3 regions of the Mesorhizobium sp. M7A.F.Ca.AU.001.01.1.1 genome follow, and region 1 is predicted to be linked to each of the others. Evidence: predicted binding sites of a transcription regulator. Region 1 holds the regulator's gene; each other region holds the start of a gene.
The links. The regulator PhoB, encoded in region 1, activates phosphate uptake and scavenging genes when phosphate is short. The targets are predictions, from matches to a motif close to TGTCATNNANCTGTCAT.
Positions count from the first base shown of each region.

Region 2: EN884_RS16780 (YdcH family protein) is a predicted target of PhoB. The motif match lies at 1,711-1,727, and genes of this name have one in related genera.
Region 3: ugpB (sn-glycerol-3-phosphate ABC transporter substrate-binding protein UgpB) is a predicted target of PhoB. The motif match lies at 2,469-2,485, and genes of this name have one in related genera.

Region 1 covers NZ_RZPF01000256.1:745-4,918, reverse strand. The annotation lists gene xylF (D-xylose ABC transporter substrate-binding protein) at 1-836, opposite strand, end outside; gene EN884_RS17170 (ROK family protein) at 1,106-2,353, shown strand; gene phoB (phosphate regulon transcriptional regulator PhoB) at 2,370-3,059, opposite strand; gene phoU (phosphate signaling complex protein PhoU) at 3,076-3,783, opposite strand; gene pstB (phosphate ABC transporter ATP-binding protein PstB) at 3,810-4,174, opposite strand, start outside.
Region 2 covers NZ_RZPF01000248.1:3,020-7,193, forward strand. The annotation lists gene ispG (flavodoxin-dependent (E)-4-hydroxy-3-methylbut-2-enyl-diphosphate synthase) at 1-1,126, opposite strand, end outside; gene EN884_RS16780 (YdcH family protein) at 1,461-1,640, opposite strand; gene EN884_RS16785 (DUF465 domain-containing protein) at 1,880-2,083, shown strand; gene EN884_RS16790 (TIM barrel protein) at 2,448-3,437, shown strand; gene EN884_RS16795 (substrate-binding domain-containing protein) at 3,479-4,174, shown strand, end outside.
Region 3 covers NZ_RZPF01000545.1:100-4,273, forward strand. The annotation lists partial or broken gene EN884_RS26620 (glycerol-3-phosphate transporter) at 1-7, opposite strand, end outside; gene ugpA (sn-glycerol-3-phosphate ABC transporter permease UgpA) at 17-937, opposite strand; gene ugpB (sn-glycerol-3-phosphate ABC transporter substrate-binding protein UgpB) at 1,095-2,405, opposite strand; partial or broken gene EN884_RS26635 (diguanylate cyclase) at 2,767-4,174, shown strand, end outside.

The DNA of each region.
Region 1 (4,174 bases):
GAGGCGATCTCGGCGGCATTCTTGCCGAGCTCGCGCGCGTCCTTCCACACCGACACGGTTTGCGTGCCCAGGGCGATGCGGTTCAGCGCGGCGTGGTCGCCGTCCTGCCCCGAGACCGGCACGGTGCCGGCCAAGCCTTGAGCCGTCAGCGCCGCGACGACGCCACCGGCAGTGCCGTCATTGGCCGCGACCACCGCGTCGACCTTGTTGTCGTTGGCGGTCAGGAACTGTTCCATGTTCTTCTGGGCGTTGGCGGGCAGCCAGCCATCCGTGTAGGCTTCGCCGACATTCTTGATCTTGCCGCTGTCAATGGCTTCCTTGAGCACTTCCATCGAGCCCGAGAACAGGAAGTCGGCATTGGGATCGGCACCGGAGCCCTTGATGAAGACGTAGTTGCCTTCCGGCTTGACCTTGAACACTTCGCGGGCCTGCATGCGGCCGACTTCCTTGTTGTCGAAGGTCAGATAGAAAACATCCTTGTTCTCGATCAACCGGTCATAGCCGACGACCGGAATGCCTTCGTCCAGGGCTTTCTGCACGGCCGGGCCGATGGCCGAAGCATCCTGCGCCAGGATGATCAGGGAATTGGCGCCCTGCGAGATCAGGCTTTCGACGTCCGTAAGCTGCTTGCCGGGATTGGACTGCGCATCGGCGGAGATGTACTTGTCGCCGGCGGCCTCGATCGCCGTCTTCATGGCGGCCTCGTCGGTCTTCCAGCGTTCCTCCTGGAAGTTGGACCACGAAACGCCGACGACTTTGTCCTTCGCCTGCGCGACAGACGCGAGCGTCAGCGACATGGCGGCACCCGCCAGGATGGCGGCTGTGAATCTTTTCATATTATCCTCCCTGCGCCGCGTATGGCGCGACCAAACTGGCCCGAAGGCCGGCACAAAGGCCCTATTTTTTCGAGCCTCGAAAAAATACTGGGCCAACGCCCGAACGCTGTCAACATCGATTCTGATGGATTTTGATGTCGTTTCGAATTTTTTTCGGGCCTCGGAATAAATAAATGACACGGCGCGCGGCTTCTGCCAGTATTTGACCGCGTCACCGACAGCGTTCCAGGGCAGGAAGAACCGCGGCGACCGGGAGGATATGAAAGAGCATGTCGGTCGGAATCCGCCACGACGATTTGCGCCGCCGCAACCGCGCGATGGTGATCGCGGCGGTGCGCCGCGCCGGACAGCCGTCGCGCACCGAGATCGCCGCAACCACAAGCCTCAGCCATTCGACGATCTCGGCGATCTCATCCGACCTGATCGTCGAAGGTATCCTGACCGAAAGCAAGCCGAGCGAGGCCGGCTCGCTCAAACGCGGCCGTCCGCAGGTCGGCCTCAGCCTCAATCCGGAAGCGGCCGCGGTAATGACCGTGGTGCTGTCGCTGAACTTCCTCTCGGTCGCCGTCATCGACTATGCCGGCCAGGTAATATCCGAGGAACAGCGCCGGCTCGACACGCTGACGATGTCGCGCGACTCGCTGATCGGTGAGTGCACGGCAATCGTGCGGCGCCGCCTGGAAGATCCCGACCTGGACGTGCGCAGCATCGCCCGTATCGCGCTGGCCGTCCAGGGCATCACCGACACCCGTGCCCGCGCCATGCTGTGGTCGCCGATCACGCCGCACACCGACATCGCCTTCGCCGACATATTCGAAGACGAGTTCGGCATCCCAGCCATTATGGAGAACGATTGCAACATGATGGCGGTGGCGCTGCGCTGGCGCGACCCCGATCGTTACCGCGACGATTTCATCGCTATCCTTTTGTCGCACGGCATCGGCATGGGGCTGGTGCTGAAGGGCGAATTGTTCACCGGCACCCATTCCTCGGGCGGCGAATTCGGCCACATGATTCATCGGCCGAACGGGGCGCTGTGTCGCTGCGGACGGCGCGGCTGCGTCGAAGCCTATGCCGGCAATTATGCCATCTGGCGCAACGCGCGGCAGATGGGCGAGGATGCAGAACCCGTCGCCGATGTCAGCGATGCCGACATGCGCGCCCTGGCTGCCGCCGCCCGCGAAAGGGACGGACCCGAACGGGAAGCCTATCGCAAGGCCGGCGAAGCGCTCGGCTACGGCCTCGGCAGCCTGTTCGCGCTGATCGATCCGGCGCCGGTCGCCATGGTCGGCGTCAGCGCCGCCGCCTTCGACCTGATCGAGCCGGCATTGCGGCAAGCGATTGCCCAGACCGCCGGCGGCCAGCATTCCAAGTCGATTTCCTTCGACACCGAGCCGAACGAACTGCCGCTGATCCGCGAAGGCTGCGCCATGCGGGCGCTAATCTTCGTCGATCAGGAGATTTTTGCGCCGGGCGTGCAGGCGAGATCCGGTCTCGGCGGCAAGAACGTGGCGTGAGTTCAAACGAGGGAGTTCAGTCCTCGCGAATGGCGTAACCCGCCCCACGGATGGTGCGGATGACATCGGGCATACGGCCGTTGTTGACCGCCTTGCGCAGCCGGCCGACATGCACATCGACCGTGCGTTCGTCGATGTAGATCGTCTCGCCCCAGACATTGTCGAGCAGTTGGCTGCGCGAGAACACGCGGCCTGGATGGCGCATCATGAATTCAAGCAGGCGGAATTCCGTCGGCCCGAGCCGGATTTCGCTCTTCTTGCGATAGACACGGTGCGATTCGCGATCGAGCACGATATCGCCGACCTTGAGCACGCTGGACAGCACTTCCGGCTTGGCCCGGCGCAGCAGCGCCTTGACCCTGGCCATGAACTCCGGCGTCGAGAAAGGCTTGACCAGATAGTCGTCGGCACCGGTCGAGAGGCCGCGCACGCGGTCGCTTTCCTCGCCTCGCGCGGTCAGCATGATGATCGGCAGCCGCTCGGTCTCGGGACGCATCCTTAGCCGGCGGCAGAGTTCGATACCGGAAACCGCAGGCACCATCCAGTCGAGCACCAGAAGGTCTGGAACGTTCTCCTGCAGCCGGATTTCGGCCTCGTCGCCGCGCGTCACCACCTCGACCTGGTAACCTTCGGATTCGAGATTGTAGCGGAGCAGCACGCCTAGCGGCTCCTCATCCTCCACCACCATGATGCGTGGCGCGATCATCGGCTGGTCACCCCTGTCATGCCGCTGGCGCGGACATTGCCGTCTCGTCCTGCTTCGGACGGTTGGCTGGCAACTGCGTGCCGGTCAAAACATAATAGGCATTTTCGGCGATGTTGGTCACGTGGTCGCCGATCCGCTCGAGGTTCTTGGCGCAAAACAACAGGTGCGTGCACGCCGTGATGTTGCGCGGATCTTCCATCATGTAGGTCAGAAGTTCGCGGAACACCGATGTGTATTTGACGTCGATGCGTTCATCATTGTTTCTGAGCGTGGCAAGCGCTGCCGCGTCAGCGGCGGCATACTCGTCGACGACCCCCTGCACCTGGATCAGCACCAGCTGCGCCATTGCGTCGATCGAATGCGAAAGGTCGTGCGGCGTGACGCTCAGCCCGACAGTGCCGACGCGCTTGGCGATGTTCTTGGCAAGGTCGCCGATGCGCTCGAGGTCGCCGGCCATGCGGATCGAACCGACCACCGCACGCAGATCGTTGGCCATTGGCTGGCGCTTGGCGATCAGCGTGATGGCACGATCGTCCAGCTCGCGCTGGCGTGCATCCATGATGGCGTCGTCGGAAACCACCCGCTGCGCCAGCGCATTGTCCGAATTGAGCAAAGCCCTGGTCGAGCCACCGACCATCGAGCGGGCGAGATCGCCCATGTCGCGGATCAGCTGGCTGATCTGCTCCAGATCCTCATCGAAAGATGCAACGGTATGTTCACCCATGATCTTCGTCCCTCATATGCCAGAGATCAGCCGAACCGGCCGGTGATGTAGTCCTGGGTGCGTTTGTCGTCGGGGGTGGTGAACATCTTGTCGGTGGCGCCCTCCTCGACCAGATAGCCAAGATGGAACATCGCGGTGCGCTGCGACACGCGCGCTGCCTGCTGCATCGAATGGGTGACGATGACGATCGTATAGTTCTGACGCAGTTCGTCGATCAGTTCCTCGACGCGAGCGGTGGCGATCGGGTCGAGCGCCGAACACGGTTCGTCCATCAGGATCACCTCGGGCGACACGGCGATGGCGCGTGCAATGCACAGGCGCTGCTGCTGGCCACCGGAAAGACCCGTGCCAGGTTCCTGCAAACGGTCCTTGACCTCGTTCCAGATCGCCG
Region 2 (4,174 bases), on a different contig from region 1:
GCGCCGTCGGCGTCTCGCCGGTGCCGGGCAGCGAAATGCCGATATCGGCATGCTTGGACTCGCCCGGGCCGTTGACGATGCAACCCATCACCGCGACCTTGAGGTTCTCGACGCCGGGATATTTGTCGCGCCACACCGGCATGTTCTTCCTGAGATCTGCCTGGATGTTCTGAGCGAGCTCCTGGAACACGGTCGAGGTCGTGCGGCCGCAGCCGGGACACGCGGCGACGATCGGCACGAACTGCCTGAACCCCATCGTCTGCAGCAATTCCTGCGAAACCTGCACCTCGCGCGTGCGGTCGCCATTCGGCTCCGGCGTCAGCGAGATGCGGATGGTGTCGCCGATGCCTTGCTGCAGCAGGATGCCCATGGCGGCCGACGAAGCGACGATGCCTTTCGAGCCCATGCCGGCTTCAGTCAGGCCGAGATGCAGTGCATGGTTGGAGCGGGTGGCGAGCTCGGCATAGACGGCAATCAGGTCCTGCACGCCGCTGACCTTGGCCGACAGGATGATTTTCTCGCGGCCAAGGCCGATCTCTTCCGCCATCTCGGCCGAGAGAATGGCCGACTGCACGATCGCCTCGCGCATCACCTCTTGCGCCGTCAGCGGAAAACCCTTGTCCTGGTTGTCGTCCATCAGCCGGGTCAAAAGCTCCTGGTCGAGCGAGCCCCAGTTGACACCGATGCGCACCGGCTTGTCATGCCTGATCGCCATCTCGACGATGTCGGCGAACTGCCGGTCCTTCTTGTCCTTGAAGCCGACATTGCCGGGGTTGATCCGATATTTGGCCAGCGCCTCGGCGCAGGCCGGGTGATCGGCCAAGAGCTTGTGGCCGATATAGTGGAAATCGCCGACCAGCGGCACGTTGATGCCAAGCCGCTGAAGCCGCTCATGAATGCGCGGTACGGCGGCGGCACTCTCGTCGCGATCGACGGTGATGCGCACGATCTCGGAGCCGGCCCGGTGCAGTGCTGCGACCTGCGCGACGGTCTGGTCGATATCGGCCGTGTCGGTGTTGGTCATCGATTGGACGACAACGGGCGCGCCGCCGCCGACGACCACGCCGCCGACATCGACGCCGACCGAGGTGCGGCGGGGGAAAGGAGAGGAAAAATATCCGGTCATGCCGGCAGCCTTTTGTCTCTGGAGCATCTTGTGTCCTGCATGGGCGCACAACGACGCCCCGGGCCGATGCGCTGAGGTCCGGGCATGAGGTGGAGGAGCAAAGATGGCTTGTCAATGGCGACAGGTCGCCACTGGCCCGAATCGGCACGTCGCCAACGACCAAAAACAATCGATGATCTGGCGAAACGGGCGACGGCCGAAGCGGATATTAAGCCGGGTGCAAGTCCAGCTTCGGCTGACAGACCGTGCTGGGAAATCAAACCTCTCCACGCCGGCGGCGGGGAGCCGCCGGGAAAAGAGGCCGCGGATACCGCGCGGCTATGTCAGGAGGGCATCAATGCGTGGTCGGTTTTCCTCTTAGTTTTTCAATCTCGTCCTTGAGTGCCAGCTTGCGTCGCTTAAGATTCACGATTTCGAGGTCGTCGACCGATGGATGATTCATCGCGTCATCGATTTCACGTTCGATGTCGCCGTGTTTCCGCTGCAACTCATCAAGATGGGATGCAAGAGACATGATTGGTTCTCCCTTTCATGGTTTTCCTCGATTGCAACCGTCACGGCGCGTCCACCGCAGGTTCGCTTCTGTGACGGCACGGTGACAGTGTGTCACCTTCCGCGGGCGATGTCGAATGATCCGTGGTAGCATTCCACGACACTGTGAAATGTGATATGGGCTGCACGCCGGTGACAAAACACCCGGCCCCGCCCAATCAGGCCCAGCTTTGGGCGCCGCAGACGTGCAGACGGTAGAGAATGTCCGATCAGGAACAGGCCGATATTCGCCTCGAATTTTCCCGCCTGAAGCAGGAACACGCCGATTTCGATGCAGCCATCAACGCGATGATCGCCATGGCCTGCGATCCGCTGCAGATCCAGCGCATGAAGAAGAAGAAGCTGTTCCTCAAGGACCGGCTGATGGCGCTGGAAGACAAGATCATTCCCGACATCATTGCGTGAACGATGTGATGTGCTGACGCTGATCGAGCGCCAGGCAGCGGCGATCTGCATCTCCCTGCGCGGTCGTGTGACGGTGCCTTTGGCCGGTCAATCGTTGGGCTCTTTTTCGCCGGTGCACTAGCCGCGACGGCGCGTCCTGCCGGGCGATCTCGCACATGGAGCACCTCGAACTCGACGGCTTCGTCGCACGCTCTCGGTCAGTGATCCCACCGTTCTGACGGATTGTCCGGCGACGCCGCTGGGAAACCTGCGCCTTCGCGCGGCTCAGCCCCGGCCGTCGACACAGCTCACCGCCCGCCCCTCAAAACAATAACTTTACAAATATTTGTATTTATGTGAAGTCATGACGATTGAAGGATCGACCATGACAGCCACTCGTTTCGCCACGCGCCTGAATTCCTTTGCCTCGCGGCCGCAGGCCGAATGGCCTGATCTTACCGGCAAGCCGTCGCTGCTGCAGATGGCGGCGCGCGCCGCCAAGGTCGGCGGGCTTACCGATCTCGACCTCAACTTTCCCGACCATGTCAGTGAAAAGCCTGCGGAAATCGCCCTCAAACTCGGCGATCTCGGGCTTTCCATCAATGGCTTTGCCATGCGCTACTACTCCAACCCCGCCTTCAAGCTCGGCGCATTCACCAATCCGGATCCGGCGGTGCGCCGCGAGGCCATCGACCTGACCAAAGCCGGCATCGATGCCGTGCGTGAGGCCGGCGCCAGCCTGATGACGCTGTGGCTCGGCCAGGATGGCTTCGACTACGCCTTCCAGGCCGACTATGTGACGCTTTGGCAACACGAAATCGATGGGATTCGTGAAGTAGCCGCGCATGATCCCGACTGTCAGATCAGCCTTGAGTACAAACCGAACGAACCACGCTCCTACAGCCTGATGCCGGATGCGGCGACGACCTTGCTGGCGATCCGCGATGTCGGCCTGCCCAATCTGGGCGTCACCCTCGATTTCGCCCATGTGCTCTATGCCGACGAACAGCCGGCCTTTGCCGCGGCCCTGGTGGCGCGCCACAGCAAGCTGCTCGGCGTGCATCTGAACGACGGCTACGCCAAGCGCGACGACGGCCTGATGGTCGGCGCGGTGCACACGCTGCAGACCATCGAGTTGCTCAGGCAGATTCGCCGCGACGGTTACGCCGGCGCCATCTATTTCGACACGTTCCCCGACATGACCGGGCTCGATCCGGTGCGCGAGTGCGAAGTCAACATCGCCACCGTCAAGCGCATGCTGCGCGTCGTCGACCGGCTGGGGCAGGACAATCGCCTGTCCGCCGCCATGGACAGCCAGGATGCGGTGACGTCGCAGGCCATCATCCAGGAAATCATGCTCGGGCCGGATAGCTGAGGCATGCGCACCATTATCGTTTTCAACAAGGGAGGAATACAATGAAACTTCTGCTTGCCACGGCTACCGCCGCACTGATGGCGCTGTCGATCGGCTCTGCCTTTTCGGCCGACCTCGCGCCGCTCAATTCCGACACGGAAAAGGACCGCATCGACTGGTCGCAGGTCGAGGCCAAATTCGGCGCGTTCCCCAAGCTGCCCGAAGGCACCAAGGCAGGCGCCGTCTCCAAGACGCTGACCAATGAATACTGGCGCTCGCTGGGCGAGGGCTACACGGCATTCGGCGCCAAGGTCGGCGTTCCCGTCGTCTATCAGGCAGCGCAAAGCGAGGGCGACCAGCTCGGCCAGCTCACCATCGCCGAAGGCCTGGTGACGCAGGGCTACAACGTGCTGCTCGTCTCGCCGCAGACGGATGCCAATCTGCAGCCGATCATGGAGCAAGCCAAGGCCGCCAACGTGCCGGTGGTCAACGTCAATGACGCCGTGATCCCGCAGGCCGAACATTATGTCGGCAATGTCCAGCGCGACAATGGCGTGCGCGTCGCCAAATGGTTCATCAAGAACCGTCCGGATGGCGGCAAGGTCGCCATCGTCGAAGGCCAGGCTGGCGTCTATGCCGCCGTGCAGCGCACCGACGGCTTCAAGTCGACCATCACCGAGGCAGGCAAGTTCGAGGTCGTCGCCAGCGTTCCCGGCAACTGGGACCGCCAGACCTCCTATGATGCGGCCACCAACATC
Region 3 (4,174 bases), on a different contig from region 1:
CGATCATCGCTCGCCCTCAGCCGTAATGGACTTTGCGTTCCACATAGCGGAACTGGATGGCGGTGAGCGAGATGACGATGATCATCAGGATGACCGACTGCGCCGCCGAGTCACCGAGGATCAGATTGACGAAGCCGTCATTGTAGACCTTGTAGACCAGCGTCTCAGTCGTCTTGCCCGGACCGCCCCCGGTGACGGCATGGACGATGCCGAACGTGTCGAACAGGGCATAGACGGTGTTGACGACCAGCAGGAAGAAGGTCGTCGGCGCAAGCAGCGGGAAGACGATGGTCCAGAATCGCTTGGTCTCGCCGGCGCCGTCCATGGCCGCCGCCTCGATCAAGGCTTTCGGCACCGCCTGCAGGCCGGCGACGAAGAACAGGAAATTGTAGCTGATCTGCTTCCAGGCAGCGGCGGACACCAGCAGGATCATGGCGTGGGTGCCATTGAGCAGTGGATCCCAGGCGATGCCGAAACTCCTCAGCATGTAGGCCAGCGACCCGATCGAAGGGTTGAAGAGGAATAGCCACAGCATACCGGCAATCGCCGGCGCCACCGCGTAGGGCCAGATCAAGAGCGTGCGGTAGAGACCTTTGCCGCGCACCACCTTCTCTGCCATGACCGCCAGCAGGAGCGCCACGCACATGGCGACGATAGCGGTCGCAAGGGAAAACACCACCGTGACCTTGATCGAGTTCAGGTAGGCCGGATCGGCAAGCACTTTCCTGAAATTGGCGAACCAGACGAACTTGGTCCTCAGCCCGAACGGATCCTGCCTGAGCATGGATTGGTAGAACGCCTGACCGGCCGGCCAGTAGAAAAAAACGAGCGTGATGGCCAGTTGCGGCGCCACAAGCAGGTAGGGAAGGACCTTGTTGGGGAACACGACGCGAGGGGTCACGGAGCCACTCCGAGGTGATGAGGCGGGGGGCACCATGCGGCACCCCTCTCCGCCAAGATGGCTTTGATGAGCGTTTCGGACTGGGCATCATCGACCATTGGCGAAATCGCAAGGCACGGCAAAACTCCCCTCACGAGGGGAGATGCCCGGCGGGACAGATGGGTGCGCCGTAGAGCAAGGACCTGCGCTCGCTCTAATTCCCCAGCGCTTCCTTGATCGCGGCATTGCCACGCGTAACCGCATTGTCGAGCGCCTGCTGCGCGGTCTGCTGGCCGGCGAGCATCTTCTCGAACTCCTCGTTCTGGATATCGCGCACCTGCGGCAGATTCGGCAGACGTACGCCCTTGGAATTGTCGGTCGGCGTCTTACCCGTCATCTGCAGGATCGGGGTCTCGCGGCCGACATTCTTGTCATAGAAACCGGACTTCTTGGTCGCTTCATAAGCCGCCAGCGTTACCGGCAGATAACCCGACTTCTGGTGCAGGTATTCTTGCACCTCGGTCTTCGACAGGTAGGCGAAGAAGGCCGCGACGCCCTTGTATTCCTCATCGGATTTGTCCGCGAAAACCCACAGGCTGGCGCCACCCGGCGTCGTGTTCTGCGGCGCACCCTTGGCGTCGCTGTCATACGGCAATTGGCCAATGCCGTAATTCATGCCGGACTTGACGATATCGCCAAGTCCGCCGGACGATTCGGTCATGATCCCGCATTCGCCCGCAAGGAAGATCTGCTTGGCTTCGGAGGTGCGGCCGCCATATTTGAAGGTGCCGTCCTTGGCGAGGTCCGCCAGCGCCTGGAAATGGTTGACGAAAATCGGCGCGTTGATCTTGAGCTCGACATCGCCGCCGGCCAGACCGTTCTGCTGGGTGGCCCATGACACGTCATTCCAGGCCGCGAAATTCTCCAGATGTATCCAGGTCAGCCAGGTCGAGGTGTAGCCGCAGGCGGCCGCGCCGCTCGCCATGATCTTCTTGGCGTCTTCCCACACTTCATTCCAGGTCTTGGGTGGGCTATCGACGTCGAGACCAGCCTTCTTGAAGATATCCTTGTTGTAATAAAGGATCGGCGAGGAGGAGTTGTAGGGGAAGGAGAGCATGGTGCCGTCCGGCTTCGAATAATAGCCGACTATGCCTGGCAGATACTGGCTCTTGTCGAAGGTCATTCCAGCGCTGGTCAACACATCGGCTGCGGGCTTGATGGCACCTTCGGCCGCCATCATCACGCCGGTGCCGACGTCGAACACCTGGATGATGTCTGGCGCCTGGCCCGCGCGGTAGGCGGCAATGCCGGCATTCAGCGTCTCGGGATACGTGCCTTTGAACACCGGAACGAGCTCATAGTCGCTCTGGCTGGCATTGAAATCTTTGGAGATCTTGTCGACGACTTCGGCATTGGCGCCAGTCATGGCGTGCCACCAACTGATCTGCGTGACGGCAAAAGCGGAGGTTGAGGAAAGCGTCATAAAGGTAGCGGCAACACCGGCCGCGAAGCCGAAGGACTTCATGTTTCATCTCCCGTTTGTCATTGGCGAAAGGGGGCACTCCCGCGAAGGCAATATGTGTCGCTCATGACAATCAGACAACGGTTTTGTTGCAGATCGACGAACTTCACCCTTTACCTGACGCAACGCTCGTCTCCGCTTGGAGGCATGGGAAGCGATGCGGTTAGCCGGCTTAGCGCGACGACAAGCGCGCCAGGAACCACCGTCGGGACCGTCAAGCTGGCTTTCGGCGTGTCAGCCCTGATTGCAGCCGCAGCAACCCGAAGAGACACGCCAAGGTTGCAGCCGACTTTATCGATCCCTCAACGGCAACGCGCTACTCAATCCTGCTGCCCTGTTTATTTCCAAAGCTCAGGTGAAATAAATGCTGACGGTCTACAATTGTATCGTCAACGAACATGATCTGAGACTGGTCGCACTCGCCGCGTTGATCTGCGGAATTTCCTGCTTCTCTGCTGTCAACCTGCTTCAGCACATAAGCCGTTCCACAGATCGGAACCGGCTTGCCTGGCTGATGATCGCGGCCACTTCGACCGGCTTTGGCATCTGGGCAACGCACTTCATCGCCATGCTCGCATTCACACCGGGCATACCCAGTGCCTATGATCCGGCACTCTCCGTGCTTTCGCTCGCTGCTTCGGTCACTTTGACGGCAGCCGGCATGTGGATCGCCACCTTGCGGGATGAGTTCGACTATCATCTCGTCGGCGGCGCCGTGCTGGGCGGCGGTATCGCAGCCATGCACTACATCGGCATGGCGGCGTTCGAGGTTCAGGGCCGTATCGAGTGGAACCTGTTGCTTGTCGCCGTTTCCCTGCTGGCCGGCGTAACGCTCGCGGCGCTGGCGCTGCGTGTCGTGCAGCGCCGCCCCTCCTTGAAGGCGACATCCGGCGGCGCGGTGCTGCTGACGCTGGCGATCTGCACCCTGCATTTCATCGGGATGGGTGCCGTCTCGATCTTCCCCGATCCCTCGATCGTCATATCCGAATACACGATCGAGCCGACCTCGCAGGCTTTCGCGGCCGCCGCCGCCACACTGGTGATCCTGGTTCTGTCGGCATCGGCGCTGTGGATCGATTTGCGCTTCCGTCGCCAGAAGCTCGAGGTCGACCGCATGCACGGCCTGGCCAATGCCGCCGTGGAGGGGCTGATCGTCTGCGACGGCAACCGCATCATCAGTGCCAATGACAGCATTGCGGCACTGACGGGCAAAGCAACAGCGACCCTGAACGGAATGCAGCTTGGCGATCTCTTCGGATCCGATATCTCGGGCTTCGGCGAACAGCCGCAGGAGGCCGAATTGAGCGGTCGCGATGGCACGAGCATTCCTGTCGAGCTGATCGCCAGGAGCATCGACTACTGTGGCAAACCGCACAACGTGGTCGCGGTCCGCGACATTCGCGAGCGCAAGAAGGCGGAACAGGAGATCCTGCGGCTTGCCCATTTCGATCCATTGACCGGACTGGCCAATCGCCGCAGCTTTTCCGGCCGGCTGGAGACGGAAATCGCTGCGATGGTCCGGACCAGGAAAGGCGGCCAGCTTGCGCTTCTGCTGCTTGATCTCGACCGGTTCAAGGAGGTCAACGACCTGTATGGGCACGGCGCAGGCGACGCCATGCTGCAGAAGGTTGCGCAGTGCGCGACCGGTATCCTTCGTCCAGGGCAGATGGTGGCGCGGCTGGGCGGCGATGAGTTCGCCATCATCGCGCCGAACCTGGCCGACCCGTTGGAGGCGGGCCGTATCGCCAACGCGGTGCTGACCGCCATGCGCG